DNA from 2 places in the Pseudomonas sp. NA-150 genome. Region 2 is predicted to be linked to the other one. Evidence: predicted binding sites of a transcription regulator. Region 2 holds the regulator's gene; the other holds the start of a gene.
What was found. The regulator FliA, encoded in region 2, starts transcription of late flagellar genes. The targets are predictions, from matches to a motif close to CTAAAGTTTNNNNNNNNNNNGCCGNTAA.
Positions count from the first base shown of each region.

Region 1 (15,831 bases), 2.8 Mb from region 2:
TGGGGCATGTTCTTCGTTGGTGAGTACATCGGTATCGTGCTGATCTCGGCGCTGCTGGTGACCCTGTTCTTCGGTGGCTGGCATGGCCCGTTCAACATTCTGCCGTCGCTGGCGTTCGTCTGGTTCGCCCTGAAGACCGCGTTCTTCATCATGCTGTTCATTCTGCTGCGCGCTTCGATTCCGCGCCCACGCTATGACCAGGTGATGGATTTCAGCTGGAAGTTCTGCCTGCCGCTGACCCTGATCAATATGCTGGTGACCGCCGCGATCGTGTTGATGAACACGTCCGCCGGCGTGGCGCAGTGAGGATATAACCCATGTTCAAATATATATTTGGCATCGTGCATGGCACCTACACCCAGCTTCGCAGCCTGGTGATGATTTTTGGTCATGCCTTTCGCAAACGCGACACCCTGCAATACCCGGAAGAACAGGTGTACCTGCCGCCGCGCTACCGTGGCCGGATTGTCCTGACCCGTGACCCTGACGGCGAAGAGCGTTGCGTAGCTTGCAACCTGTGCGCCGTGGCCTGCCCGGTCGGCTGCATCTCGCTGCAGAAAGCCGAAACCGACGACGGTCGCTGGTACCCGGAGTTTTTCCGTATCAACTTCTCGCGCTGCATTTTCTGTGGCCTCTGCGAGGAAGCCTGCCCGACCACCGCGATCCAGCTGACACCGGATTTCGAAATGGCCGAGTTCAAACGTCAGGATCTGGTTTACGAGAAAGAAGATCTGCTGATCTCCGGCCCTGGTAAAAACCCTGATTACAACTTCTATCGCGTTGCAGGTATGGCCATCGCCGGTAAGCCGAAAGGCTCCGCGCAGAATGAAGCCGAACCGATCAACGTGAAGAGCTTGCTGCCTTAAGGAAGAAAGATGGAATTCGCTTTCTATTTCGCATCTGGCGTTGCTGTTGTGTCCACCCTGCGGGTGATCACCAACACAAACCCGGTGCACGCCCTGCTCTACCTGATCATTTCGCTGATCTCGGTCGCGATGACCTTCTTCAGCCTTGGTGCACCATTTGCCGGGGTCCTGGAAGTAATCGCCTACGCCGGCGCCATCATGGTGCTGTTCGTGTTCGTGGTGATGATGCTCAACCTCGGCCCGGCCTCGGTGCAGCAAGAGCGCGTCTGGCTCAAGCCCGGCATCTGGACCGGCCCGGTGATCCTGGGCGTCCTGCTGCTGGGTGAGTTGTTGTATGTGCTGTTCAACAACTCCACTGGCGCGGCCATTGGTCACACCACCGTCGATGCAAAGACCGTAGGCATCAGCCTGTTCGGTCCTTACCTGCTGGTGGTTGAACTTGCCTCCATGCTGCTGCTCGCGGCAGCGGTGACGGCATTCCATCTCGGCCGTAACGACGAAGGAATCAAGTCATGAATGCTATCCCTCTCGAACACGGCTTGGCGGTTGCCGGCATCCTGTTCTGTCTTGGCCTGGTCGGCCTGATGGTGCGCCGTAACATCCTCTTCGTGCTGATGAGCCTGGAGATCATGATGAACGCCTCTGCCTTGGCCTTCATCGTTGCCGGTAGCCGTTGGGCGCAGCCGGATGGACAGATCATGTTCATCCTGGTGATCAGCCTTGCCGCCGCCGAGGCCAGTATTGGCCTGGCGATCCTGCTGCAACTGTATCGCCGCTTCCACACTCTCGATATCGACGCTGCCAGCGAGATGCGCGGATGAACCTTCTCTTTCTGACCTTTGTATTCCCTCTGATCGGTTTCCTGCTGCTGTCGTTTTCTCGCGGGAAAATTTCCGAAAACCTGGCGGCGCTGATTGGTGTCGGCTCCATGGCCCTGTCGGCGATCGTCGCCGCTTGGGTGATCTGGCAGTTCAACGTCGCGCCGCCTGCCGGTGGCGAGTACACCCAAGTGCTATGGCGCTGGATGTCGGTGGACGGTCTGGAGCCTAACTTCGCCCTGCACCTGGATGGTCTGTCCGTGACCATGCTCGGTGTGGTGGTCGGTGTCGGCTTCCTGATCCACCTGTTCGCTTCCTGGTACATGCGCGGTGAAGCCGGTTACTCGCGTTTCTTCGCTTACACCAACCTGTTTATCGCCAGCATGCTGTTCCTGGTTCTGGCCGATAACCTGTTGTTCCTGTACTTCGGTTGGGAAGGCGTGGGCCTGTGCAGCTACCTGTTGATCGGTTTCTACTACAGCAACCGCAAAAACGGCGACGCGGCACTCAAGGCCTTCATCGTGACCCGGATCGGCGACGTGTTCATGGCCATCGGCCTGTTCATCCTGTTCCAGCAACTGGGCACGCTGAACATTCAAGAGCTGCTGGTGCGTGCACCGGAACACTTCAAGGTCGGTGACTTCTGGATCGTCCTGGCGACCTTGATGCTGCTGGGCGGCGCTGTCGGTAAATCAGCACAACTGCCACTGCAAACCTGGCTGGCCGATGCGATGGCCGGCCCGACGCCGGTTTCCGCGCTGATCCACGCGGCGACCATGGTCACCGCCGGCGTTTACCTGATTGCTCGTACCCACGGTCTGTTCGAACTGGCCCCCGAGATTCTGCATCTCGTAGGCATCGTCGGCGCCGTGACCCTGGTACTGGCCGGTTTCGCGGCACTGGTTCAGACCGACATCAAACGTATCCTCGCCTACTCGACCATGAGCCAGATCGGCTACATGTTCCTGGCGCTGGGCGTGGGTGCCTGGGACGCGGCGATCTTCCACCTGATGATCCACGCCTTCTTCAAGGCGCTGCTGTTCCTCGCTTCCGGTTCGGTGATCGTTGCCTGCCACCACGAGCAGAACATCTTCAAGATGGGCGGCCTGTGGAAAAAACTGCCATTGGCCTACGCCAGCTTCATCGTCGGCGGCGCGGCACTGGCTGCCTTGCCACTGATCACTGCCGGCTTCTACTCCAAGGACGAAATTCTTTGGGAAGCATTCGCCAGCGGTAACCACAATCTGCTGTACGCAGGTTTGGTCGGCGCGTTCATGACCTCGCTGTACACCTTCCGCCTGATCTTCATCGCCTTCCACGGCGAAGCGAAGACCGAAGCGCATGCCGGTCACGGTATCGCTCACTGGCTGCCATTGTCGGTGCTGATTGTGTTGTCGACCTTCATCGGCGCCTTGATCACCCCGCCACTGGCCGGTGTACTGCCGGAAAGCGTCGGTCATGCTGGCGGCGACGCCAAGCACAGCCTGGAAATCGCCTCGGGCGCCATTGCCCTCGCCGGTATCCTGTTGGCGGCCATGCTGTTCCTCGGCAAGCGTCGTTTTGCGACTGCGGTTGCCGAAAGTAGCCTGGGTCGTGTGCTGTCGGCCTGGTGGTTCGCCGCCTGGGGCTTCGATTGGCTGTACGACAAGGTCTTCGTCAAGCCGTATCTGGCGATCAGCCACGTACTGCGCCGGGACCCGCTGGACCAAACCATTGGCCTGATCCCACGGATGGCCAAAGGCGGACACCGCGCCCTGAGCCGCACCGAGACCGGCCAACTCCGTTGGTACGCCGCTTCAATGGCTGCAGGCGCTGTATTGGTGCTTGGCGCCATCGTGCTGGTTGCGGTCTGATATGAACCTTGCGAATTTGCGAAAGGAACTGAGCCTGTCATGATTCTGCCTTGGCTAATCCTGATCCCCTTCATCGGCGGCCTGCTGTGCTGGCAAGGGGAGCGCTTCGGCGCCACCCTGCCACGCTGGATTGCGTTGCTGACCATGACCCTGGAATTCGCTCTCGGCCTCTGGCTGTGGGCCCACGGTGACTTCCACTTTGCCCCGGCGCCTGGCGTTGATCCGACCTGGGTGGTCGAGTTCAAGCAGCCGTGGATCGCCCGCTTCGGCATCAGCGTGCACCTGGCCCTCGATGGCCTGTCGCTGCTGATGGTGTTGCTGACCGGTCTGCTCGGCGTGCTGTCGGTCCTCTGCTCGTGGAAAGAGATCCAGCGTAACGTTGGCTTCTTCCACCTCAACCTGATGTGGATCCTGGGCGGCGTGATCGGCGTGTTCCTCGCCATCGACCTGTTCATGTTCTTCTTCTTCTGGGAAATGATGCTGGTGCCGATGTATTTCCTCATCGCGCTCTGGGGTCACAGCTCTTCGGACGGCAAGAAGACCCGGATCTACGCAGCAACCAAGTTCTTCATCTTCACTCAGGCCAGCGGCCTGATCATGTTGGTGGCGATCCTTGGTCTGGTGCTGGTCAACTACAACAGCACCGGCGTAATCACTTTTGACTACGCCCAGTTGCTGAAAACCAAAATGGCATCGGGCACCGAATTCATCCTGATGCTGGGCTTCTTCATCGCCTTCGCGGTGAAACTGCCGGTGGTGCCGTTCCACTCCTGGCTACCTGATGCTCACGCTCAGGCGCCCACCGCAGGTTCCGTGGACCTGGCCGGTATTTTGCTGAAAACAGCTGCCTATGGTCTGCTGCGTTTCGCCCTGCCGTTGTTCCCTAACGCCTCGGCCGAATTCGCGCCGATTGCCATGGGCCTGGGTCTGGTCGGTATCTTCTACGGTGCGTTCCTCGCGTTCGCCCAGACCGATATCAAGCGCCTGATCGCGTTCTCCAGCGTTTCGCACATGGGCTTTGTACTGATCGGTATCTACTCCGGCAGCCAGCAGGCGCTGCAAGGCGCGGTGATCCAGATGTTGGCTCACGGTCTGTCGGCCGCGGCACTGTTTATCCTCAGTGGCCAGTTGTACGAGCGTCTGCACACCCGAGACATGCGTGAAATGGGCGGTATCTGGTCGCGTATCGCGTACCTGCCGGCGATCAGCCTGTTCTTTGCCGCAGCGTCGCTCGGCTTGCCAGGCACCGGTAACTTCGTCGGTGAGTTCCTGATCCTGATCGGCTCCTTCGTCGGTTCGCCTTGGATCATTGCCATCGCAACCTCGGGTCTGGTGTTCGGTTCGGTGTACTCGCTGATCATGATCCACCGCGCATACTTCGGTCCGGCCAAGTCGGATGAAGTGCTGCACGGTATGGACGGTCGTGAGCTGATCATGGTCCTGGGTCTGGCGGCACTGCTGGTTTACCTCGGCGTGTACCCACAACCGTTCCTCGATACGTCTGCCGCAACGATGCATGGCGTGCAGCAGTGGCTCGGCTCCGCCTTCACTCAACTCGCTTCGGCCCGGTAAGAGCGCTATGGACCTGACGATTCAACACTTTATTGCGCTTGCGCCGCTGTTGATTACCAGCGCCACGATTATCGTGGTGATGCTGGCGATCGCCTGGCGTCGCAACCATTCGCAAACCTTCCTGCTCACCGTGGGCGGTCTCAACCTGGCATTGCTGTCGATCTACCCGGCGCTGAAAGTTGCGCCGCTGGTGGTCACCCCCCTGCTGCAGATCGATAACTTTGCCTGCCTGTACATGGCGATCATCCTGGCCTCGACCCTGGCCTGTGTGACGCTGGCTCATGCCTACCTGGGTGAGAAGACCTCCGGCTACCCTGGTAACCGCGAAGAACTGTACCTGCTGATCCTGATGGCTGCGGCCGGTGGTCTGGTACTGGTCAGCGCGCAACACCTGGCGAGCCTGTTCATCGGCCTGGAACTGTTGTCGGTGCCGGTCTACGGTCTGGTGGCGTACGCCTTCTTCAACAAGCGCTCGCTCGAAGGCGGCATCAAGTACATGGTGCTGTCGGCGGCCGGCTCCGCGTTCCTGTTGTTCGGTATGGCGTTGCTGTACGCCGAAGCCGGTTCCCTGAGCTTCACCGGTATCGGTCAAGCGCTGGCGGCCACCGGCCTGCCTAGCCCGATCGCGCAACTGGGTCTGGCGATGATGGTGGTTGGTCTGGCGTTCAAGCTGTCGCTGGTGCCATTCCACTTGTGGACACCGGACGTGTACGAAGGTGCTCCGGCGCCGGTCGCCGCCTTCCTGGCAACCGCCAGTAAAGTGGCCGTGTTCGCGGTGATGGTGCGTCTGTTCCAGATCTCCCCTGCTGCCAGCAGTGGCGTGCTGTACAACGTGCTGGCGGTGATTGCAGTTGCGTCGATCCTGATCGGTAACCTGCTGGCACTGACCCAGACCAACCTCAAGCGTCTGCTGGGTTACTCGTCCATTGCCCACTTCGGTTACCTGATGATCGCGCTGGTTGCGAGCAAAGGCATCGCGGTCGAGGCCATCGGCGTGTACCTGGTGACCTACGTGATCACCACGCTGGGCGCTTTCGGGGTTGTGACCCTGATGTCCTCGCCTTACAGCGGTCGTGATGCGGACGCTCTGTTCGAGTTCCGTGGCCTGTTCTGGCGTCGTCCATACCTCACGGCGGTGATGACCGTGATGATGCTGTCGCTGGCGGGTATCCCGCTGACCGCTGGCTTCATCGGCAAGTTTTACATCATCGCCACCGGCGTTGAATCGCACCTGTGGTGGCTGATCGGTTCGCTGGTCATCGGCTCCGCCATCGGCGTGTTCTACTACCTGCGTGTGATGGTGACCCTGTTCCTGGTCGAGCCAAGCCTGCGTCGCCACGATGCCCCGTTCAACTGGGCACAGCGTACTGGCGGCGTGATGCTGCTGGTGATCGCGGTTCTGGCCTTCATCATGGGTGTTTATCCACAACCTCTGCTGGACATGGTGCATCACGCAGGCCTGCAACTGGTCAGCTGACGCTCCCCGGTCAAAGAGAAGCCCTGCATTTGCAGGGCTTTTTTTATGCCCGATGGAACGTTAGCCGGGCAGGCGGACCGTTTGTTTGTTTTCGACGAAGATCTCCCATGTCGACATAAACAACGCCGCCACCAGTGGCCCGATGACAAAGCCGTTGAGGCCAAATACCGCAATGCCGCCCAGGGTCGAGATCAGGATCAGGTAGTCCGGCATGCGCGTGTCCTTGCCTACCAGGATCGGCCGCAACACCGTGTCGACCAGGCCGATCACGAAGATGCCGAACAACCCCAGCACCACGCCTTGCCAGATCATGCCATTGATCAAGAAGTACACGGCAACCGGCGCCCAGACGATCGCCGCCCCTATCGCCGGCAGCAATGATGCGAACGCCATCACCACCGCCCAGAGCAACGCACTGGAGATATCGAGGCACCAAAAAATCAGGCCGCCCAGTATGCCCTGGACCACTGCCATCACCAGATTGCCTTTCACCGTGGCCCGCACCACGCGATTGAACTTCAACTGCAAAAGACGTTTCTGGTGTTCAGCCAGCGGAATGGCCGTGCGAACCCGGCGCACCATGTCCGTTCCATCGCGCAGCAGGTAGAACAGCAGGTAGAGCATGATGAAAAAGCTCACCATGAAATCGAAGGTGCCCTGCCCTACCGTGAACGCCTGGGTCGCCAGGTACTGACTGCCTTGCATCGCCGCCTTGGCGATCTTGTCGCGCAGGCCATTGAGGTCACCCATGCCAAGGTGATCCAGCAAGTGTCTGAAGTAAGGCGGCAGCAGGGTTTTGAACTGTATGACGTAGCTGCTGATGTCCAATTGGCCGCTTTCGATGTTCTTGTACAGCATGGCGCCTTCCTGGATCAGCAACAGGCAAATCACGATCACCGGCAGGATTGCGATCAGCAGGCAGATCGCCAGGGTACACAGCGCTGCCAGATTGCGTTGCCAGCGTAGCTTCAGTAGCAAACGCCGCTGTAGGGGGGCGAACAGTACGCCAAGGATGACGGCCCAAAACACCGCGCCGTAAAACGGCAACAGAATCCAGATGAAGGCCAGGGTGACGATCGCCAACAGGCCGAGGAAGATTCTGTGTTGAAACGATTTTTCGTTCATGTCCCGCCCCTGTGAGTAACGCACTAGTCCTAAGGATTAGTCCATTAATCGGCAGGCGAGTGCCGTTGGCAGTGGAATCGGTGACGACAAGCAGCATCGCGTAACCCTGTTGGAGCTGCCGAAGGCTGCGAAAAGGCCGGAACGGCCTTTGGGCCGTAAGCATCGCAGCCTCCGGCGGCTCCTACAGGTGATGTGTGATGCAGAAATCAGATACGGAACTGTCCGACCAGTTGCCCCAGGCGCTGGCCAAGGTCAGCCAGGTTGCGCGAGGTGTGGGCGCTTTTTTGGGTTTGATCGGCCACATTTTCTACCGACTCGGCGATCTGGTGCACGCTGCGATTGATTTCCTCAGCCACCGCCGTCTGTTCTTCCGCCGCGCTGGCGATCTGCGCGTTCATCGAGTTGATGGTGCCGATCAACGAGGCGATGGTATCCAGCGACAAACCGGCTTCGTTGGCCCGTGCCGACGTACCGTCGCCCGCTTCACTGGAGCGACGCATGGCCTCGACCGCGCCTTGAGTACCCGTCTGCAAGCGATCGATCATCCCTTGAATCTCTTGCGTGCTCTGCTGGGTACGACTGGCCAGTGCCCGTACTTCGTCAGCCACCACCGCGAATCCACGCCCGGCCTCGCCTGCACGCGCAGCCTCAATAGCGGCGTTGAGGGCCAGCAGGTTAGTCTGCTCGGCAATCGAACGGATCACCCCCAGCACACTGACAATCGACGACACGTCGTTCTGCAAGCTGTCGAGGGACGTGCCGCTGCTGCGAATGTCACTGACCAGCGCATGGATCTGCTTGATGCTGCCGTCCACCACGCGTTTCGCCGCCTGACCTTCCGCGTCGGTCTGTTGCGCCGCGACCGCCGCCCCCTGTGCGCTTTTCGCCACTTCCTGGGCTGCCGCAGACATTTCGTTGATCGCCGTCGCCACTTGATCGGTTTCGTGACGTTGACGCTCCATGGCCTTCTCGGAGCGATGAGCCTGATCGGACACTTCGCTGACCAGTCCGGTCAGTTGCGAGGTCATTTCAGCGATCTGCCTGACCAGCCCATGGATCTTGTCGACGAAGCGGTTAAACGAACCCGCCAGTTCACCCAGCTCATCACCGCTGGTTACGGGCAGGCGACGCGTCAGATCACCGTCACCTGAGGCGATGTCGTCGAGGCTGTCTTTCATCAGGCGCAACGGACGGATGATGGTGCCGGTGAGGAACGCGCCACCGATGATAATCAACACCAGTACCAGCACTGTGATGCCAGCGATGCTCATCAGCATGCTCTGCATGCGCGCATCGACATCCTTCTCAACCACGGCAACCCGCGCTTCGATTCCGTCGAGATTGATCGACGAGCCGAGGGCCATGTCCCATTTGGAGAGGTAATCGGTATAACCTAACTTTGGCACTGATTCCGACTTACCGGGCAGCGCGGAAGAATATTGCAAGTAGTGAGTGCCGGCTTTGCCCACCGCGACCAAATCGCGGTTGTAATAAACGCCGTTGGCGTCTTTGACGTCGTTAAAACTCTTGCCGATGTCATCAGGGCTATTGCCCTTAAACATACGCACCGCGCCCGAGTCATAACCGAAGAAATAACCGTCTTTGCCGTAGGACATGCCTGACAGCATCTTTATCGCCTGCGCCCGTGCAACGGTGTCGCCGGGTGCCGACGCGTCATACAACGGCTTGACCGCCCCCATGGCCACCATCACGTAGTTCTGCAGAGTGGTTTTTGCATCAGCCAGCAGGCGCTGCCGGGTGTCTTCGACTTCTTTGCGGGCCTGGTTCTGTAACATGACCACGGTTGAAGCGCCGATCACTAACGCAAAGATTAATACCGGCAGTACAGCCAACGACAGCACTTTTGCCTTCAAGTTAAGACGCATACGTTTCCACTCTTATTAGCATTCAGTGTTTTGGTTGTAACGTTTAGAGGGTTAGCGGCTCAGGCGCGGAAAAGTTGAGAAACGTCTGTCGGCATTGTAAGGAAAATCTTCTTTTGTAGCGGAATGGGAAACGCCACAAAAGGTGGCCCACGGTGGACTAATCGCTGATCGTGCGCTCGGGCAGCTCAATGCGCACGTGCAGCCCCCCCAGCGGGCTGGTCAGCAAATGCAAGTGACCGCCCCAGGCGTCGACGATATCGCGAACGATCCCCAGCCCCAACCCGTGGCCACTGATTTGCTCGTCCAGGCGCGTGCCACGGCTAAATACCTCATCGCGACGGGACTCGGGAATGCCGGGGCCGTCGTCATCGACCTGGATGCAGAACTGCTGCGGCGTGTGGCTAATGGTCAGACGTACCTCGCTGTCAGCCCATTTACAGGCGTTATCCAACAGATTGCCCAACAGTTCGAGCAGGTCTTCTCGGTCCCATGGCAGGTGCAGCCTCGGTGTCACCTGCTGGCTGAGCGTCAGGTGTTCACCGTGAATCATGCCCAGCGTGGCGATCAGACCGGGTAACTCCGCATCGCAATCAAACTGCGCACCCGGAAGCGTGTCACCGGACAGGCGAGCGCGATTCAACTCTCGGCTCAGTCGCTGCTGAATCTGCTCCAACTGCACCTTGAGCGTGGCGCGAAGTTCGGGGCAGGCATCCAGTTGGTCGCTCGACGCGAGGCTGACCAACACCGCCAGCGGCGTTTTCAACGCATGCCCCAGATTGCCCAGGGCATTGCGCGAGCGCTTGAGGCTGTCTTCGGTGTGTGCGAGCAAATGATTGACCTGCGCCACCAGTGGTTCTAGCTCCAGCGGCACCCGATCATCGAGCTGCGAGCGCTGCCCCAGTTGCAACTGGGCGATCTGTTCGCGGCCGGTTTCAAGCGGGCGCAAAGCGCGGCGTACGGTCAGGCGTTGCAGCACCAGAATCACGATCATCGCCAGTAAGCCGAGTCCCAGGCCAATCTGCTGGACCTGCTGGAAACTGGCCTTTACCGGCGTGTAGTCCCGCGCCACGGTAATGGACAGCGTCTGACCGAAACGACGGTAGTCCGTGCGCAGCACCAGCAACGACTGGCCGCTGCCCGCGAGCTCGAAGTGGGAATGCAGCCCAATGGTGTCGGGGGCTGACAGTTCAAGGTCCCACAACGATCGCGAGCGCCAGTGCGCGCCCGGCAGATCAACGCGGAAGTAGCGGCCGGAATAAGGCTGTTGATACGCCGGTGGCAGGTGTTGCTCATTCAGCTGTATGCCCTGAGGACCGCGTGCGAACGCCACCAACAGGTTTTCGCTGTCGTTGCGCAGGCCTGATTCCAGATAGCGTTGCAGGCCCAGCTCGAACAGCCACAGGCTGGTTTGTGCCAGGACCAGACCGACCACTAACAACACGCCGATCAAACCGAGGCTGAGGCGCGCCTGCATCGACCTCACTCAGTCGCTCCAGTAAAGCAGTAGCCCTGGCCACGGCGCGTTTCGATCACCGCGCGACCGAGCTTGCGACGCAGGTGATTGACGTGAACTTCAATCACGTTGGAGTCGCGTTCACTTTCGCCGTCATACAAGTGCTCGGCCAGATGGCTTTTGGAGAGCACGTGTTCAGGGTGCAGCATAAAGTAACGCAGCAGGCGGAATTCCGCGGCCGTCAGTTGGATATCGACACCACCGCGGGTCACACACTGCCGACCCTCATCCAGATCGAGGCCCGCCGCTGCAAGCGTCGGCTGATTGGCCAGGCCGTGAGCACGACGCAACAGCGCCTGGATGCGCAGCTGCAACTCCTCGGGATGAAAAGGTTTGCACAGGTAGTCATCGGCCCCGGCCTTGAGGCCTTCGATACGCTCCGCCCATGAACTCCGAGCCGTGAGAATCAATACCGGCGTCACCAGACCGCCGGCGCGCCATTGCTGGAGTACATCAAGCCCCGGCAACCCGGGAAGACCGAGATCGAGAATGATCAGATCGTAAGGTTCGCTCGCGCCCTGATACACCGCATCACGTCCATCGGCCAGCCAGTCCACGGCATAACCCTGGCGATTGAGTCCGGCAACCAGCTCATCCGCCAGCGGCACATGATCCTCAACCAATAACAAACGCATCAATCATCTTCCTTGTCCTTTAGTAATCGACTGTCACGGGCATCGAACTGCAGCTCTCGGACCACGCCCTCCAGGGTCAATAGTTCGATCTCATAGAGATAAGCACCTTTTTTCTCCTTGAGTTCAGTCTCCAGCAACCTGGCACCGGGGTATCGCGCCAAGGCCTGGCCAATCAGTTCTTCAAGCGGCCTGACGAGACCTTGCTGGCGCAACATCAGTACTTCGTCCTGATCCAGGTCCCGCGCGTCCACGCTGGAACACAGCAGGATGAAAAACACGGCGACGCAGCGGTAGCGTTTTACGCCCCGTCTACGAGTCTTGAAGGTCTTTGAAAGTTCGATGGCTGGCAGCTCCCGGTATCCATGGCGCACAGCCGCCGGAATAAACCCGTTTAATCGCCGTCAGAATAAACGCTGCCACTTAATTGAAACTGAATTCATCGGATCGACTTTTATCGGCAGTAGCCACGCTGTTTATAATCTACGACCCGTTCGGCTGAGGTTTCCATGGGTGCTATCCAGATACAGTATCCCGCCTTGACGGCCAAGGCGGGTAAACGCGCGACTGGGTGAGGAATTTGCTGAACTGGCTGATCGATACCTGCTTGGCGAACGGCTGTTGCCGCTGAGTTGACACGCGGGTCAGTTGTTTGGCCCGTCGGCAAACCATTACTGCTAAACTGCGCACCTGCTTTTTCGCTTGGGCGAATGCCACTTTATAGAGTTGAAGATACCGTGGAAATTTTCAAAGAGTTCACCTTCGAATCCGCACACCGCCTTCCCCACGTCCCGGATGGACACAAGTGCGGTCGCCTGCATGGTCACTCCTTTCGCATCGCGATTTACCTGCAGGGCGAACCCGATCCACACACCGGCTGGATTCGTGACTTCTCGGAAATCAAAACGATCTTCAAGCCGCTCTATGAGCGTCTCGATCACAACTACCTGAACGACATCCCTGGCCTGGAAAACCCGACCAGTGAAGTCCTGGTGAAATGGATCTGGAATGAGTTGAAGCCATTACTGCCGGAACTGTCGGCCATTCGTATTCACGAGACATGCACCAGCGGCTGTGTTTATCGCGGCGACTGAATTCGACTGGCATAAAAAAACCACCTTCTCGGTGGTTTTTTTTGTCCGGAATTTGTGGCCAGCGTAGGCCTATCTGGCAAGCCCCGCAGTCCGGCTTGCCGGCGATGGCGGTCTTCAAGGTGCTATCGCCGGCAAGCCGGGCTGCTACGGGGATTTGGTATTTCAGGGTTTTCCGCGCACAAAAACAAAACCCCTGTTCGCGTTAGCAAACAGGGGTTTCGGAATTTAATCTTGACGATGACCTACTCTCACATGGGGAAACCCCACACTACCATCGGCGATGCATCGTTTCACTGCTGAGTTCGGGATGGGATCAGGTGGTTCCAATGCTCTATGGTCGTCAAGAAATTCGGGTACTGACACGTCTTTCAACGTTTCAGCAAATCGGGTATGTGATAGCAATCTGTGTGCTGCAAATTTTCGTCGTTTGCGTCTTCACACCTGCATTTGCTTGTCTCTAAGCAAATTGCTTGGGTGTTATATGGTCAAGCCTCACGGGCAATTAGTATGGGTTAGCTCAATGCCTCACAGCACTTACACACCCCACCTATCAACGTCGTAGTCTTCGACGGCCCTTCAGGGGACTCAAGGTCCCAGTGAGATCTCATCTTGAGGCTAGTTTCCCGCTTAGATGCTTTCAGCGGTTATCTATTCCGAACATAGCTACCCGGCAATGCCACTGGCGTGACAACCGGAACACCAGAGGTTCGTCCACTCCGGTCCTCTCGTACTAGGAGCAGCCCCTCTCAAATCTCAAACGTCCACGGCAGATAGGGACCGAACTGTCTCACGACGTTCTAAACCCAGCTCGCGTACCACTTTAAATGGCGAACAGCCATACCCTTGGGACCGGCTTCAGCCCCAGGATGTGATGAGCCGACATCGAGGTGCCAAACACCGCCGTCGATATGAACTCTTGGGCGGTATCAGCCTGTTATCCCCGGAGTACCTTTTATCCGTTGAGCGATGGCCCTTCCATACAGAACCACCGGATCACTAAGACCTACTTTCGTACCTGCTCGACGTGTCTGTCTCGCAGTCAAGCGCGCTTTTGCCTTTATACTCTACGACCGATTTCCGACCGGTCTGAGCGCACCTTCGTACTCCTCCGTTACTCTTTAGGAGGAGACCGCCCCAGTCAAACTACCCACCATACACTGTCCTCGATCCGGATAACGGACCTGAGTTAGAACCTCAAAGTTGCCAGGGTGGTATTTCAAGGTTGGCTCCATGCAGACTGGCGTCCACACTTCAAAGCCTCCCACCTATCCTACACAAGCAAATTCAAAGTCCAGTGCAAAGCTATAGTAAAGGTTCACGGGGTCTTTCCGTCTAGCCGCGGATACACTGCATCTTCACAGCGATTTCAATTTCACTGAGTCTCGGGTGGAGACAGCGCCGCCATCGTTACGCCATTCGTGCAGGTCGGAACTTACCCGACAAGGAATTTCGCTACCTTAGGACCGTTATAGTTACGGCCGCCGTTTACCGGGGCTTCGATCAAGAGCTTCGCGTTAGCTAACCCCATCAATTAACCTTCCGGCACCGGGCAGGCGTCACACCCTATACGTCCACTTTCGTGTTTGCAGAGTGCTGTGTTTTTAATAAACAGTCGCAGCGGCCTGGTATCTTCGACCGGCATGGGCTTACGCAGTAAATGCTTCACCCTCACCGGCGCACCTTCTCCCGAAGTTACGGTGCCATTTTGCCTAGTTCCTTCACCCGAGTTCTCTCAAGCGCCTTGGTATTCTCTACCCAACCACCTGTGTCGGTTTGGGGTACGGTTCCTGGTTACCTGAAGCTTAGAAGCTTTTCTTGGAAGCATGGCATCAACCACTTCGTCGCCTAATGGCAACTCGTCATCAGCTCTCGGCCTTAGACTCCCGGATTTACCTAAGAGTCCAGCCTACCACCTTAAACTTGGACAACCAACGCCAAGCTGGCCTAGCCTTCTCCGTCCCTCCATCGCAATAACCAGAAGTACAGGAATATTAACCTGTTTTCCATCGACTACGCTTTTCAGCCTCGCCTTAGGGACCGACTAACCCTGCGTCGATTAACGTTGCGCAGGAAACCTTGGTCTTTCGGCGTGGGTGTTTTTCACACCCATTGTCGTTACTCATGTCAGCATTCGCACTTCTGATACCTCCAGCAAGCTTCTCAACTCACCTTCACAGGCTTACAGAACGCTCCTCTACCGCATCACCTAAGTGATACCCGTAGCTTCGGTGCATGGTTTGAGCCCCGTTACATCTTCCGCGCAGGCCGACTCGACTAGTGAGCTATTACGCTTTCTTTAAAGGGTGGCTGCTTCTAAGCCAACCTCCTAGCTGTCTAAGCCTTCCCACATCGTTTCCCACTTAACCATGACTTTGGGACCTTAGCTGACGGTCTGGGTTGTTTCCCTTTTCACGACGGACGTTAGCACCCGCCGTGTGTCTCCCATGCTCGGCACTTGTAGGTATTCGGAGTTTGCATCGGGTTGGTAAGTCGGGATGACCCCCTAGCCGAAACAGTGCTCTACCCCCTACAGTGATACATGAGGCGCTACCTAAATAGCTTTCGAGGAGAACCAGCTATCTCCGAGCTTGATTAGCCTTTCACTCCGATCCACAGGTCATCCGCTAACTTTTCAACGGTAGTCGGTTCGGTCCTCCAGTTAGTGTTACCCAACCTTCAACCTGCCCATGGATAGATCGCCCGGTTTCGGGTCTATTCCCAGCGACTAGACGCCCTATTAAGACTCGCTTTCGCTACGCCTCCCCTATTCGGTTAAGCTCGCCACTGAAAATAAGTCGCTGACCCATTATACAAAAGGTACGCAGTCACCCAACAAAGTGGGCTCCCACTGCTTGTACGCATACGGTTTCAGGATCTATTTCACTCCCCTCTCCGGGGTTCTTTTCGCCTTTCCCTCACGGTACTAGTTCACTATCGGTCAGTCAGTAGTATTTAGCCTTGGAGGATGGTCCCCCCATATTCAGACAAGGTTTCT
Region 1 is NZ_CP172305.1:1,930,304-1,946,134, reverse strand. Features, by position in the region: gene nuoH (NADH-quinone oxidoreductase subunit NuoH) at 1-306, shown strand, start outside; gene nuoI (NADH-quinone oxidoreductase subunit NuoI) at 318-866, shown strand; gene nuoJ (NADH-quinone oxidoreductase subunit J) at 876-1,382, shown strand; gene nuoK (NADH-quinone oxidoreductase subunit NuoK) at 1,379-1,687, shown strand; gene nuoL (NADH-quinone oxidoreductase subunit L) at 1,684-3,537, shown strand; gene nuoM (NADH-quinone oxidoreductase subunit M) at 3,577-5,109, shown strand; gene nuoN (NADH-quinone oxidoreductase subunit NuoN) at 5,117-6,586, shown strand; gene ACF0H7_RS09240 (AI-2E family transporter) at 6,647-7,711, opposite strand; gene ACF0H7_RS09235 (methyl-accepting chemotaxis protein) at 7,918-9,597, opposite strand; gene ACF0H7_RS09230 (sensor histidine kinase) at 9,755-11,080, opposite strand; gene ACF0H7_RS09225 (response regulator transcription factor) at 11,077-11,745, opposite strand; gene ACF0H7_RS09220 (PepSY domain-containing protein) at 11,745-12,023, opposite strand; gene queD (6-carboxytetrahydropterin synthase QueD) at 12,480-12,836, shown strand; rRNA gene rrf (5S ribosomal RNA) at 13,066-13,181, opposite strand; rRNA gene ACF0H7_RS09205 (23S ribosomal RNA) at 13,318-15,831, opposite strand, start outside.
Region 1: ACF0H7_RS09235 (methyl-accepting chemotaxis protein) is a predicted target of FliA. The motif match lies at 9,649-9,676, and genes of this name have one in related genera.

Region 2 (15,831 bases):
TCGGCCAATTCGGATACATCCAGCAGCGCGCACATGTGTTCGATCACTGTGCCCGCCAGCCAGGGACGCTGGCCGCGGTGGGTGCGCCATTTGATTTCGTTTGGATCCAGGCGCAACGAGCGGCTGACTTGATGCACCGCCAGCCCCCATTCATAGCCCTGAACCGAGATCACGTATTGCAAGCCCTGACGGAAGTCATCGCGGTAGCGGTCGGGCATGATCCAACGTGCGGTGTCGAGGACTTTCAGGTTGCCGCTCTGGCTCGGCAGAATGCCCAGGAACCAGTCCGGTTGACCAAACAAAGGTGTCAGTTCCAGGCCCGCCAGGGAGTAGATCGAGCCCAGGCAGACCAGTGGCACCGCCAGCGTGAGGCCAGCGACGTCGAACAGCAGGCATTCAAACGGCTCTGCAGCCCACGCCGGACGACCGTCTTCGCTCGCGGGCGGCAGCGCGCCACCACCGGCTGGACGATGCACCTCCACCACCGGTTCGACAAAGGCCACACTCGGTGTGTCTACAATCGGTTCAGCTGCAACGGGCTCGACCACCACGCGCGGCGCCAGGGCCACGGGGGCCGGCGCTGCCGCAATGGGAGCAATGATTTCGGCAATCACCGGAACCGGCGCGGCAACGGCCACCACAACGGGCGACGGCGCTTTCACCGACACCGCGGCCAGTGCTGCGTTGACGACGGCATCACGGGCCTGCTCTTCGAGGACCGCAGCCTGAAACTCATCCAGCGCCGCCTCGACCGTCAGCTCTTCAGTGGCGTCCTGGAGCAAGGCGTCCAGGTATGACTGCAATGCAACTTGCGGCCGTGTAGCGATATCGACAGGGCGGCTCATAAGGGTGCCCCTACATAATGGCCTTTACGGGTTATCGGCTGTGCCGGCGTCCGACTTGAATCCGTCGGTGATGGAAAGCACAACACGTCAGGCCACCTGCGCAACGAGCTGCTGGGTCAGCAGGTCTTTGAGCAGCGCCCGATAGGCCAATACACCGCGGCTTTTGTTATCGAACTGCGAAGGCGTGACCCCTGCCCGGCTGGCATCACGCAGGCGCGTGTCCACCGGGATGTAGGCGTTCCAGATGTGCTCCGGGAAGTTATCGCGCAAGGTTTTCAGCGTGCCCATCGAGGCCTGGGTGCGGCGGTCGAACAAGGTCGGGACAATGGTGTACGGCAGCGCGACCTTACGCGAGCGGTTGATCATCGCCAGGGTACTGACCATCCGTTCCAGACCTTTGACGGCAAGGAACTCGGTCTGCACCGGGATCACCAACTGCTGGCTGGCCGCCAACGCATTGACCATCAACACGCCGAGCAACGGCGGGCTGTCGATGACCGCATAATCGAAGTCCTGCCACAACTGCGCCAGGCTTTTGGCTATCACCAGGCCGAGGCCGCCCTGTCCGGGCGACTGACGCTCCAGTACCGCCAGCGCCGTGCTCGACGGCAGCAGGGAAATACGTTCATCGCTGGTGGGCAACAGCAGTTGCCCGGGCAAGCCATCCGGTACCAGTCCCTTGTGTTGGAACAGGTCGTAGCTGCTGTGTTCCAGGGTGTCGGGGTTGTGGCCGAAGTAACTGGTCATGGAGCCATGGGGGTCCAGATCGACAACGACCACGCGCTTGCCCGCCTGTGCCAGCAGACCGGCTAAAGCGATGGAAGAAGTGGTCTTACCGACGCCACCTTTTTGATTGGCTACTGCCCAGACTCTCATTGTGCGTTTTCCTCCCGGCAATGCGTTGGCGCTACCGAGAACTGACTATAAGGCCGGTGACGGAGAATTGACGGCGTTCCCGCGAACCGGCTGTGTGACCTTGGTCGGTGCAGTTTGTGTGCCAGCCCTGGATAACGCGGCATCCGGTTTTGCATTGGCACTGCCCGAACCCGTGAGGCTGCGGCGTACTTCGAGGTTGCGCGAGATCACCAGCACTACCCGGCGGTTGTGCGCGCGGCCCTCGACCGTGGCGTTGGTGGCTACCGGTTGAAACTCGCCATAGCCTACCGAAGCCATCCGTGACGGGTTGATGCCGTCGATGGCCAACATGCGCACGATGCTCGCCGCCCGCGCCGAGGACAGTTCCCAGTTGGTCGGGTACTGCGCGGTACGGATCGGCTGGTCGTCGGTGAAGCCTTCGACGTGCACCGGGTTGTCGAACGGATGCAGAATCTTCGCGACCTTCTCGATGATGTTGAACGCCACATCGCTTGGCATGGCATCACCGCTGCCGAACAACAGGCTGGAGTTGAGTTCGATCTCGATCCACAACTCGTTGCCACGCACGGTCAATTGGTTGGATTTGATCAGGTCGCCAAAGGCGTCACGCACGTCGTTGGCAATCGCCTGCAACGGCGTGACCGAGGTTTGCGCGAGGCCGGCGTCGACCTCTTCGCTGTCCTTGATCAAGGGCTCGGCCGGCTTGACCGTCAACGGACGTTCATCACCGATGGGGATCGGCTTGAGGCTGCGGTCGGTTTCATTGAAGGCGCCGATCAGTGCCTGGGACAGCACTTTGTACTTGCCCTCGTTGATCGACGAGATGGAGTACATGACCACGAAAAACGCGAACAGCAAGGTAATGAAGTCCGCGTAGGACACCAGCCAGCGTTCGTGATTTTCGTGTTCTTCAGGCGGACGACGACGAGCCATGACTAGAGCCTCACTCCATGAAGCCTTGCAGCTTCAACTCGATCGAACGCGGGTTTTCACCCTCGGCGATGGACAGAATGCCTTCGAGCAGCATTTCCCGATAACGCGACTGGCGCATGGCAACGGCTTTGAGCTTGTTGGCAATCGGCAGCAGAATCAGGTTGGCCGATGCGACACCGTAGATGGTAGCGACGAACGCGACGGCGATACCGTTACCCAACTGGCTCGGGTCCGCGAGGTTGCCCATCACATGGATCAAGCCCATGACCGCACCAATGATGCCGATGGTCGGTGCGTAACCGCCCATGGCTTCGAAGACTTTGGCAGCCTGGATATCGCGGGTTTCCTGGGTGATGAAATCCACTTCCAGAATGCTGCGAATTGCTTCCGGCTCGGCACCATCGACCAGCAACTGCAAACCTTTGCGCGCGTAGGTGTCCGCCTCGGCATCGGCAACGCTTTCCAGACCCAGCAGGCCTTCCTTGCGGGCGGTCAGGCTCCAGTTGACCACGCGATCTATGCCGCCAGACAGGTCGATGCGGGGTGGAAAAATGATCCAGCGCACGATCTGCATCGCGCGCATGAAGGCGCTGATTGGGGCTTGCAGCAGTGACGCCGCCAGGGTGCCACCCAACACGATCAAGGCCGCCGGACCATTGAGCAATGCACCCAGGTGCCCGCCTTCGAGGAAGTTGCCGCCGATGATCGCGACAAACGCCAGGATGATCCCGATAAGGCTTAATACGTCCATCAGATACAAGCCTCGACCAAATGCTTGCCAATATCGTCCAGACCGTACACCGCATCCGCGAGGTCAGCTTTGACGATGGCCATGGGCATGCCGTAGATCACACAGCTCGCCTCGTCCTGCGCCCAGATATGGCTGCCGCCCTGCTTGAGCAGGCGCGCACCTTCGCGACCGTCTGCACCCATGCCGGTCAACACCACCGCCAAAACCTTGTCACCGTAGGACTTGGCGGCGGAACCGAAAGTGATGTCCACGCACGGCTTGTAATTCAGGCGCTCGTCGCCCGGCAGGATTTTCACCGCGCCGCGACCGTCGACCATCATTTGTTTGCCGCCGGGGGCCAGCAGTGCCAGGCCCGGACGCAGGATGTCGCCATCCTCGGCTTCCTTGACGCTGATCCGGCACAGCTTGTCCAGACGTTCGGCGAAGGCCTTGGTGAAGGCCGCCGGCATGTGTTGAATCAGTACGATCGGTGCCGGGAAGTTGGCTGGCAGTTGGGTCAGGACCCGCTGCAAAGCCACCGGGCCACCGGTCGACGTACCAATCGCCACCAGCTTGTAGGCTTTGCGCTTGGGCGCTGGCGAGTGATGCGACGAGGTAGTGTGGGCGGCCGGGACGGCGGCACGCGTCGGCAATGGACGCGCGGTCGATGTGCTGGTGTTGAAACTGCTGCTGGTGGGCGCTGCCGAAGTGCTCGGCGCGGGAGCTGCGTGGGCCGCCGGTGCGCTGAAACCACTGAAACGACGATTACTGCGAGCGATGTTCTGAATCTTTTCGCACAGCAGTTGTTTGACCTTCTCTGGATTGCGCGAGATGTCTTCGAAGTTTTTCGGCAGGAAATCCACTGCCCCGGCATCCAGTGCGTCCAGCGTAACGCGGGCACCTTCGTGGGTCAGCGAGGAGAACATCAAGACCGGGGTCGGGATGCGTTGCATGATATGCCGCACCGCCGTGATGCCGTCCATCATCGGCATCTCGTAGTCCATGGTAATCACGTCAGGCTTGAGGGCCAGCGCTTGTTCGATCGCTTCCTTGCCATTAGTCGCCGTGCCGACTACCTGGATATTCGGGTCCGCAGAAAGAATTTCCGAGACGCGGCGGCGGAAGAAACCTGAATCGTCCACCACCAGGACCTTGACTGCCATAAACACTCCAATAGGTGCTGCGGGCGCTTCGTGCGACCCGCAGCACCGAAATCAAATACGCCGCGCGGCGTAACGCTTGAGCATGCTCGGAACATCGAGAATCAAGGCAATACGACCGTCACCGGTAATGGTGGCGCCCGACATACCTGGCGTTCCCTGCAGCATTTTGCCCAGCGGCTTGATGACCACCTCTTCCTGACCCACCAGTTGATCGACGACGAAGCCGATGCGCTGGGTGCCAACCGAGAGAATCACCACATGCCCTTCACGTTGTTCCTCATGGGCGGCCGACGAAACCAGCCAACGCTTGAGGTAGAACAGCGGCAAGGCCTTGTCGCGCACGATCACCACTTCCTGGCCGTCGACGACGTTGGTCCGCGACAGGTCGAGGTGGAAGATTTCGTTGACGTTGACCAATGGGAAAGCGAAGGCCTGGTTGCCCAGCATCACCATCAGGGTCGGCATGATCGCCAGGGTCAACGGCACCTTGATGACGATCTTCGAGCCTTGGCCCTTGGTCGAGTAGATGTTGATCGAGCCGTTGAGCTGGGCGATTTTGGTTTTCACCACGTCCATGCCCACGCCACGCCCGGACACATCGGAAATCTCGGTCTTGGTCGAGAACCCCGGGGCGAAGATCAGGTTGTAGCAGTCGGTATCGCTCAGACGATCGGCCGCATCCTTGTCCATCACGCCACGCTTGACCGCGATGGAGCGCAGGACGTTAGGGTCCATGCCTTTGCCGTCATCGGAAATCGACAGCAGGATATGGTCGCCTTCCTGCTCCGCCGAAAGGATCACGCGGCCGCCACGGGACTTGCCCGACGCTTCGCGCTCTTCCGGCGATTCGATTCCGTGGTCCACCGCGTTACGCACCAAGTGGACCAGCGGATCGGCGAGTGCCTCGACCAGGTTTTTATCGAGGTCGGTTTCTTCGCCGACCAGCTCCAGGTTGATTTCTTTCTTCAACTGCCGGGCAAGGTCGCGAACCAGTCGCGGGAAGCGACCGAAGACTTTCTTGATCGGCTGCATGCGGGTTTTCATCACCGCGGTCTGCAGGTCTGCCGTGACCACGTCGAGGTTCGACACGGCCTTGGACATGGCTTCATCACCACTGTTGAGACCCAGGCGCACCAGACGGTTACGCACCAGCACCAACTCGCCGACCATGTTCATGATTTCGTCGAGGCGCGCGGTGTCGACCCGTACCGTGGTTTCGGCTTCGGAGGCAGCTGGCTTTTCCGCAACAGGCGCTCTGGCAGGTGCTGGCGCGGCAACGGCTTTCGCTGGCTCAGGCGCTTTGGCGACCGCAGCTACGACGGGCTTGGCGGCCACCGGCGCGGCGGCAACTGCTGCTGCAACCGGCGCAGCGGCGACCACTTCAGGTTCGAACTTGCCTTTGCCGTGCAGCTCATCGAGCAGCGCTTCAAATTCGTTATCGGTGATCTGGTCACCGCTGGCGGCGACTGCCACTGCCTGCGGCGCTACCGGAGCGGCGACGGCAACAGCTGTGGTCGACTCCAGGGCATCGGCGACAAAACTGCCTTTGCCATGCAACTGATCAAGCAGTGCTTCGAATTCGTCGTCGGTGATTTCATTGCTGGCAGGCGCAGCGGCGCTAACCACTGGCGCAACCGGCGCTGCATCGGCGGCGAACTGGCCTTTGCCGTGCAGTTGATCAAGCAGTGACTCGAACTCGGCGTCGGAGATGTCGTCGCTCGTCGGGTCAGCACCCGTTGCGCCACCGGCGTAGATCGAGGCGGGCTCTGCAACGCTCAGTGCCACCACGCCAGCCGCTGCCTGAGCCTTGACCGCGTTAAGCGAGTCCAGCAGTTGCTCGAACTCACTGTCGGTAATGTCTTCGGATTCTTCGACCATTGGCGACGCGACAGCAACAGGTGCTGCGGCGGCAATCTCGTCGGCAGAGGCTGGCTCGGCCAGGCGTGCCAGGGCTGCAAGCAGCTCCGGGGTGGCCGGGGTCACGCTGGTGCGCTCGCGCACTTCAGTGAACATGCCGTTGACCGCATCCAGCGCTTCGAGAACCACGTCCATCAGCTCCGAGTCAACGCGACGTTCACCCTTGCGCAGGATGTCGAACACGTTCTCGGCGATGTGGCAGCACTCCACCAGCTCATGCAGCTGGAGGAAGCCGGCGCCCCCTTTTACAGTGTGAAAACCGCGAAAAATTGCATTGAGCAAGTCCGCGTCATCAGGTCGGCTTTCCAGCTCGACCAGCTGCTCGGACAATTGCTCGAGAATCTCGCCGGCCTCTACCAGGAAATCCTGAAGGATTTCTTCATCGGCGCCGAAGCTCATTGGGGTGCTCCCTAAAATTTCAAATCGACCTAGAAGCCCAGGCTGGATAACAGATCGTCAACATCATCCTGTCCGGATACGACGTCTTCACGCTTATCGGCATGAATCTGCGGACCTTCACCCTGTGCCAGATTTTTTTCTTGATCTTGTTCTGTGCGGATCGATTGATGGTCATGCTCGATCCCGGCAAAGCGATCGACCTGGCTGGCCATCAGCACCAGTTTGAGCAGGTTTGACTCCACTTCCGCGACCATTTTGGTCACGCGCTTGATCACCTGACCGGTGAGGTCCTGGTAATCCTGCGCCAACAGAATATCGTTGAGATTGGTCGACACCAGCTTGGTTTCCGTTTCGCTGCGCGCCAGGAAACCTTCGACACGGCGCGCCAGCTCGCGGAACTCTTCGGCACCGACTTCGCGACGCATGAAGCGTCCCCAATCGGCACTCAAGGCAGCAGCGTCAGTGTTGAGCCCCGTGACCAAGGGCGTGCTTTGCTCAACCAGATCCATGGTCCGGTTGGCCGCATTCTCGGTCAGCCTGACCACGTATGACAGGCGTTCGGTGGCGTCGGTGATCTGCGAGACTTCCTCGGCCTGTGGCATGTTCGGGTCGATCTGGAAATTGACGATCGCGCTGTGCAACTCGCGGGTCAATTTGCCGACTTCCTGATACAGGCCACGGTCACGAGTCTGATTCAGCTCATGGATGAGTTGCACAGCATCGCCAAACCTGCCTTTTTCAAGGCTCTGGACCAATTCCTGTGCGTGTTTTTTCAGGGTCGACTCAAAGTCGCCCATTGACGATTCGTTCTGCTCCATAGAGCCCTCGCGGCAAACATCAGCTATTGACGCGCTCGAAGATCTTTTCGATCTTTTCTTTCAGCACTTGGGCTGTGAAGGGCTTGACCACGTAACCGTTCACACCGGCCTGAGCGGCCTCAATGATCTGATCACGCTTGGCTTCGGCCGTCACCATCAACACCGGCAGGTGCTTGAGGCGCTCATCGGCACGCACGTGGCGCAGCAAGTCGATGCCGGACATGCCAGGCATGTTCCAGTCGGTCACCAGAAAGTCGAAGCTGCCGCTTTGCAGCATCGGCAGCGCGGTTGTCCCGTCATCTGCTTCCGCGGTGTTGGTGAACCCCAGGTCACGCAACAGGTTTTTAATGATCCGCCGCATCGTTGAGAAGTCATCAACGATGAGGATTTTCATGTTCTTGTCCAATTCGACCTCCAAGCAGTCTTTAACGTATCCAGCACCTGAATACGCTGTTCAATCAAAACGGGCACAGCACGCAATGGCTGCACGAAACGATGACGGGCTTGGTAATCAACAGATCGGAAAACAGGCACAGCAGGCCACAAGGCCCTGACTGACCGGCTCCTGCCTAGTCTTGTTCTTCGCTCGTAACGCTTTGCACAGCCGGCTTACAGACAACCTGCGACCACCAAGGGTCACACATGGCCTGTCAACGCGCTCGCCACTCCCCCAAACGCCCTCGCAAACGAGCTGCGCACTGGCTGTGTAACTGGCTGACCCGAGACTCGCTGACCCCCAATACTTCACCGATTTCCTTGAGGTTCAGCTCTTCGTCGTAGTACAGCGCCAACACCAGTCGCTCACGCTCTGGCAAATTGGCTATCGCATCGGCTAACGCGGCCTGGAAGCGTTCATCTTCAAGGTCCCGCGACGGCTCAAGCTGAGCGCTTGCGCCATCCTCATGCAGCCCTTCGTGTTCGCCGTCCTGCAACAGGTCGTCAAAACTGAATAAGCGACTGCCCAAGGTGTCGTTCAAAATCCCGTAATAATCATCGAGACTTAACTGGAGTTCGGCCGCAACTTCGTGATCTTTAGCGTCACGACCCGTTTTAGATTCAATTGCCCGAATCGCGTCGCTCACCATGCGCGTATTTCGATGCACCGAACGCGGGGCCCAATCGCCCTTGCGCACTTCATCGAGCATGGCGCCACGGATACGAATCCCGGCGTAGGTCTCAAAACTGGCGCCTTTGGTGGCGTCGTATTTGGTCGATACCTCGAGCAAGCCGATCATGCCGGCCTGGATCAGATCCTCGACCTGTACGCTCGCCGGCAAACGCGCCAGCAAGTGATAGGCAATGCGTTTGACCAGCGGCGCATAGCGCTCGATCAGCTCGTACTGGGAGTCTTTGGATGACTTGCTGTACATGCGGTAGCCGCTGGCGGTCATGATACGGGTCCTGCACTCGTCTGATGTACGAGTCGCTCTACGAAAAATTCCAGGTGCCCACGCGGGTTCGCCGGCAACGGCCAGGTGTCGACTTTCTGCGCAATGGCCTTGAACGCAAGGGCGCACTTGGAGCGCGGAAACGCTTCATACACCGCACGTTGTTTCTGTACGGCCTTGCGCACGCATTCGTCGTACGGCACAGCACCCACGTATTGCAGGGCGACGTCGAGGAAGCGGTCGGTGACCTTGGTCAGCTTGGCGAACAGGTTGCGGCCTTCCTGCGGGCTCTGCGCCATGTTGGCGAGCACGCGGAAGCGGTTCATGCCGTAATCGCGGTTGAGCAATTTGATCAGGGCGTAGGCATCGGTGATCGAGGTCGGTTCGTCGCAGACCACCAGCAGCACTTCCTGGGCGGCGCGGACAAAACTGACTACCGAGTCACCAATACCTGCAGCGGTGTCGATCACCAGTACGTCGAGGTTGTCGCCGATGTCACTGAACGCCTGAATCAGCCCGGCGTGTTGCGCCGGTGTCAGGTGAACCATGCTCTGCGTGCCCGAGGCCGCCGGTACGATACGAATGCCGCCTGGCCCCTGAAGCAAGACGTCACGCAGCTCGCAACGCCCTTCGATGACGTCTGCCAGGGTGCGTTTCGGGGTCAGTCCCAGCAGGACATCGACATTTGCCAGACCCAGATCGGCATCCAGCAACATGACGCGCCGGCCGAGCTCAGCCAGTGCCAGCGAGAGGTTCACTGACACGTTAGTCTTACCGACGCCACCTTTGCCGCCAGTCACTGCGATAACCTGTACGGGATGCATGCTGCCCATGTTATTTCTTTACCTTGTGTTGCTTAGACCGAGGCCACATTACTGAATGCAGGGGTGCTGGTTGTGTGAACAGCGCCCCACAGTTCGTGATGTAGGTACATTCCAATGTCATGCCTTACCCAACCCGCTTGTTAGGGTTGTGATAAAGATCCGCGAACATGTCTGCCATAGCTTCCTCGCTAGGCTCTTCCTGCATTTGCACACTGACCGCGCGACTGACCAGTTGGTGCCGTCGCGGCAAGTGCAAATCATCCGGAATTCGCGGCCCGTCCGTGAGGTAAGCCACCGGTAATTCATGGCTTATGGCCAAACTTAATACTTCCCCCAGACTGGCGGTTTCATCCAGCTTGGTAAGAATGCAGCCGGCCAGACCACAACGTTTATAGCTGTGGTAGGCGGCGGTTAGAACCTGCTTCTGGCTAGTCGTTGCCAGCACCAGGTAATTACGCGCCTTGATCCCACGCCCGGCAAGACTTTCCAACTGCATGCGCAGTGCCGGGTCGCTCGCTTGCAGGCCTGCGGTGTCGATCAAGACCACCCGCTTGCGCAACAAGGGTTCCAACGCCTGTCCCAATGATTGACCCGGATCGATATGGGTCACTGACACATTGAGAATCCGGCCCAGGGTTTTCAGTTGCTCCTGAGCACCGATGCGGTAGCTGTCCATGCTCACCAGTGCAATGTTCTGCGGACCGTATTTCAAGACATACCGCGCGGCCAGCTTCGCCAGCGTAGTGGTCTTGCCCATGCCCGCCGGACCGACCATGGCGATCACGCCACCTTCTTCCAGCGGCTCGACGTCAGGGGTCACGATCATCCGCGCCAGGTGCGCCAACAACATGCGCCACGCCTGACGGGGCTCTTCAATATCAGCAATCATAGCCAGCAGATCGCGCGACAGCGGACCGGACAGGCCAATGCGTTGCAAACGACGCCATAGGTTGGCTTGTTGCGGCCGGCTGCCCTGCAACTGGTTCCACGCCAGCGAGCCTAGCTGCACTTCGAGCAATTCGCGCAGGCCGTTCAATTCGGAGCGCATCGACTCATAGGCACGCAGGCCGATGGTCGGTTCAACTGGGGCCGTGTACGACGCCTGAGGCGCTGGACGTGCCGGTTCGTCGAAGGTCGGCTCGATATGGTTATCGGCCGCGCTCAGCGACGCGCCGGAGAACAGTTGACGATTGATCAGTGACTCGCCTTCACCACGCGTACCCAATTCGGCTTGTGCGGAGACGATGCGCGACTGAGTCTTGCGCAGCTCGTCTTCCAGCTCGATGTTCGGCACACGTGGCGCCAGCGCGGAAAGCTTGTAATCCAGGGCAGCAGTCAGCTCTACGCCGCCGGCAATCCGCCGGTTTCCAATGATGGCTGCATCGGCGCCCAACTCATCGCGAACCAGTTTCATGGCTTGGCGCATATCGGCGGCGAAAAAACGCTTAACTTGCATGACTCACTACCTCAGCCGTTAGGCCCGACAGTCGCGACGATCGTGACTTGTTTGGTGTCGGGAATTTCTTGATACGCCAGAACGTGCATATTCGGTACAGCCAGACGCCCAAACCTCGACAACATGGCGCGAACCGGTCCTGCGACCAACAAAATAACTGGCTGACCCTGCATTTCCTGGCGCTGGGCAGCATCAATCAGAGAGCGCTGGAGCTTTTCAGCCATGCTTGGCTCAAGAAGAACGCCCTCTTCCTGACCCTGACCAGCCTTCTGCAGACTATTGAGCAATATTTGTTCCAACCTTGGCTCCAGGGTGATAACAGGCAGCTGCGGCTCAATCCCCACAATGCTTTGGACGATGGCACGACACAATCCGATACGTACGGCGGCCACCAAAGCGGCGGTATCTTGACTCCGAGGGGCGGCATTTGCGATCGCCTCGGCGATGCTGCGGATATCCCTGACGGGAACCTGCTCCGAGAGCAACGCCTGCAATACCTTGAGCAATGCCGACAGGGAGAGCACACCCGGCACCAACTCCTCAGCCAGCTTGGGCGAACTTTTGGCCAGCATCTGCATCAGGTGTTGCACTTCCTCATGGCCGATCAGCTCATGGGAGTGCTTGTACAGAATCTGGTTAAGGTGGGTTGCCACCACGGTACTGGCGTCGACCACGGTATAGCCAAGGGACTGCGCCTGACTGCGCTGGCTGATTTCGATCCACACCGCCTCGAGGCCGAAGGCAGGGTCTTTGGCGCTGATACCGTTGAGCGTACCGAACACCTGACCCGGGTTGATCGCCAATTCGCGGTCCGGGTAGATCTCGGCTTCGGCGAGGGTCACGCCCATCAGCGTCAGACGATAAGCACTGGGCGCCAGATCGAGGTTGTCGCGGATATGCACCGTGGGCATCAGGAAGCCCAGCTCTTGCGAAAGCTTCTTGCGCACGCCCTTGATCCGCGCCAGCAGTTGACCACCCTGGTTACGGTCCACCAGCGGAATCAGGCGATAACCCACTTCCAGGCCGATCATGTCGATGGCGGACACGTCATCCCAGCCCAGCTCTTTGGAATCCTGCGCCCGCGATGGAGAAGGCAGCAGCTCCTGCTGACGCTTGACCTCCTGCAGCGCTTGAACCTTGATCACGTTCTGCTTCTTCCAGACCATGTACGCGAACCCGGCAGCCATTGCACCCAAGCTGATAAAGGAAAAGTGCGGCATACCAGGCACGAGCCCCATGACCACCATCAAGCCCGCCGCTACGAACAGCGCCTTGGACGAAGTGAACATCTGCCGATTGATCAGCTTGCCCATTTCTTCCGAACCGGAAGCACGGGTCACCATGATCGCCGCAGCTGTGGATAACAACAGTGATGGCAATTGCGCCACCAAACCGTCACCAATGGTCAGCAGCGCGTAAACCTTGCCTGCGTCGGCGAAGTTCATGTTGTGCTGGAAGATACCCACCGCCATGCCGCCGATCAGGTTGATGAACAGAATCAATAGACCGGCAATGGCGTCACCGCGCACGAATTTGCTGGCACCGTCCATGGAGCCGTAGAACTCGGCTTCCTGGGCGACTTCCAGACGACGGTGCTTGGCTTGAGGCTGATCGATCAGGCCGGCGTTGAGGTCGGCGTCGATGGCCATTTGTTTGCCGGGCATCGCGTCGAGGGTGAAACGCGCGCTCACCTCGGAAATCCGCCCGGCACCCTTGGTTACCACGACAAAGTTGATGATCATCAAAATCGCGAAGACCACGATACCGACCACGTAGTTACCGCCGATCACCACCTCACCGAAGGCCTGGATCACCTTACCGGCAGCGGCGTGGCCGTCCTGGCCGTGGAGCATTACTACACGGGTCGACGCTACGTTCAGCGCCAGGCGCAGCAGCGTCGCGACCAGCAGGATGGTGGGGAATACCGAAAAGTCCAGCGGCCGCAGGGCGTATACGCACACCAGCAGGACCACGATCGACAGCGCGATGTTAAAGGTGAAGAACACGTCGAGCAGGAACGGTGGCATGGGCAACATCATCATTGCCAGCATGACCAACAACAGCAAAGGCACGCCCAGATTGCCACGACCGAGACTGGCGGCGTTGCTGCGTGCTGCGTTGATTAATTGAGAGCGATCCACCGATTTTTTACCTGCACGCTAAATCAAACTTTTGACGCCATAAGCGACGTGACAGGGGTATTGCAAGAAGCTTTCCAACTATGGGGTGGTGTTTAAAAAGAAGGGGGTGGGTGTCATGGGACTGTAGGAGTCCTTCTGGGAACGGGGCGATAGTAGGTTTCGTCAATTGAATCGCGAAGATCAAGATCAAAAGCTGGTTACGATTTCTGTAGGAGCTGCCGAAGGCTGCGATCGACCGGGAACCGGTCGCGGGGATGGGACATTTTTGAAGGTCCTTCGGACCTTATCGCAGTCTTCGGCAGCTCCTACAAAGACCGTGTTCACAAATAAATCTGAGCGAATTGAATCCCGAAGTCGGGAGAGGCCCCGTTTTCAGGAGGCTGAACGCAGGCGGTATTCCAGGGGACGCGAGGCATGGATGCCGAGCGAGCCACGACCCCCGCCAGGGATGGCGGGTCTTCGCGTGCCCCCGAAACAGCGCCGGAGTGAAGGTACCCCGAGCCTAAGCGAGGGGCCGTATGATGGCGCGAGCGTTTTGGTTAGTTTTTGCTGGGCCGGCACACCGGCGTTTGAAAAGGGAGTGTCAGATTTTTTGTGTTCGGGCTGGTTGTGGCCTGCCGTCAGGCAGGCCTTTGTTTTACCAGCTCGGCCTGGTAAATCGATCTCCATAGAGAATCGCAAATTGATTCATCGCCACCTTCCAATCATGCGCTGCGTTACCCCAGTTAGCGGTGATGTTGCGTAATCCCAGCCATATCAGCTTCGTCGCTGCATCGTCAGTGGGGAAGTGCCCTCGGGTCTTGATGATCTTTCGTAGCTGAGCGTTGATGCTTTCGATGGCGTTGGTTGTGTAGACCACCTTTCGGATGCCTGCCGGGAAGACAAAAAACGGGATGACTCGATCCCAGGCTCTACGCCAAGCAGCAACTACAGTCGGATACTGCTTGCCCCAAGGCCCCGCCTCAAAGGCGTTCAGTTCCTGCTCAGCGATATCGGCGTTAATGGCTTGATAAATCGGCTTGAGCGCCTTGGCCAGTGCTCGACGTTTATCCCAAGCCGCATAGTCCAGGCTGTTGCGGATCAGATGCACGATGCAGGTTTGCAGTGTGGTAGCAGGAAACACCGCCCCTAGGGCCTCTGGTATCCCTTTAAGGCCGTCTGTGACGGCGATCAGCACATCTTCAACACCACGAGTCTTCAGGTCGTTGAACACCTTCATCCAGAACTTGGCACCCTCGGTGCTTTCGATCCAGATGCCCAAAATATCTCGTGTGCCATCGGGTAACACGCCCAGTGCCAAGTACACCGCCTTGTTACGCACCAAGCCTTCGTCGCGAATTTTGACCCGCAGCGCATCAAAAAAGATGACTGGGTACATAGGCTCTAAAGGGCGTTGCTGCCAAGCGCCAACCTCTTCCAGCACAGCATCGGTCACTGAACTGATGAAGTCATGCGACACATCGGTTCCATACTGCTCGGACAGGAAAGCGCGTATCTCACGCACCGTCATCCCTCGGGCGTACATGGCAATGATCTTGTCATCAAAGCCTGTAAATCGGCGCTCATGCTTGGGAATGAGGATCGGCGCGAAGCTGCCATCGCGGTCTCTGGGGATATCCAGGCGAAGTGGCCCGTCATCGGTCAGTACCGTTTTACCGCTTTTACCATTGCGCTGGTTGGTTGAATCCTCAGGGCGCTCCGCGCCCTGAGGATAGCCAAGGTGGTGACCCAGTTCGGCGCCTAGCGCACGCTCGATCAGCGCCTTTTTGAACGCCATAGAGGCGTCCTGAATGGCTGCGGCGCTCATCGGGCCTTGGACGAACTGATCAATCAGCTCTTTGGGTATCGAGGGCAATTCCCTCGGTGTTGCACTGGCGGACTTCTTTTTGGTCGGCATAAATGCACCTCTGGTGACATGTTATGCCCGAACACAAAATTTCTGACAGTCTCTTTGAAAAAGTGACACGCTGTAAGAGCGTAACCGTAACACCAGCTAAACACCGACAACGGATATGTACGCACCCGCCCCAGTAATCAACGGATATTTAAGAATCACGCTTCAGGTCACTCGGAATCGGCAGGTCCTCACTCAACGGATCCGGACGCTTACCCCGACCCGCATGGTACTGACGAATCTGATAAACATAAGCCAACACCTGCGCCACAGCCAGGTACAGCCCCGCCGGGATTTCCTGATCCAACTCCGTCGAGTAATAGATGGAACGCGCCAGCGCCGGCGACTCCAGTAGCAGAATATTGTGCTCAACCCCGATCTCGCGGATTTTCAACGCCAGGAAGTCTGTCCCCTTGGCCAGCAACATCGGCGCCCCGCCCTGCTCCG
Region 2 is NZ_CP172305.1:4,759,284-4,775,114, forward strand. Features, by position in the region: gene ACF0H7_RS22475 (CheW domain-containing protein) at 1-845, opposite strand, end outside; gene ACF0H7_RS22480 (ParA family protein) at 933-1,721, opposite strand; gene motD (flagellar motor protein MotD) at 1,767-2,654, opposite strand; gene ACF0H7_RS22490 (flagellar motor protein) at 2,665-3,405, opposite strand; gene ACF0H7_RS22495 (chemotaxis response regulator protein-glutamate methylesterase) at 3,405-4,547, opposite strand; gene ACF0H7_RS22500 (chemotaxis protein CheA) at 4,599-6,863, opposite strand; gene ACF0H7_RS22505 (protein phosphatase CheZ) at 6,893-7,681, opposite strand; gene ACF0H7_RS22510 (chemotaxis response regulator CheY) at 7,701-8,075, opposite strand; gene fliA (RNA polymerase sigma factor FliA) at 8,332-9,075, opposite strand; gene fleN (flagellar synthesis regulator FleN) at 9,069-9,902, opposite strand; gene flhF (flagellar biosynthesis protein FlhF) at 10,018-11,349, opposite strand; gene flhA (flagellar biosynthesis protein FlhA) at 11,361-13,490, opposite strand; gene ACF0H7_RS22535 (IS256 family transposase) at 14,128-15,387, opposite strand; gene flhB (flagellar biosynthesis protein FlhB) at 15,536-15,831, opposite strand, start outside.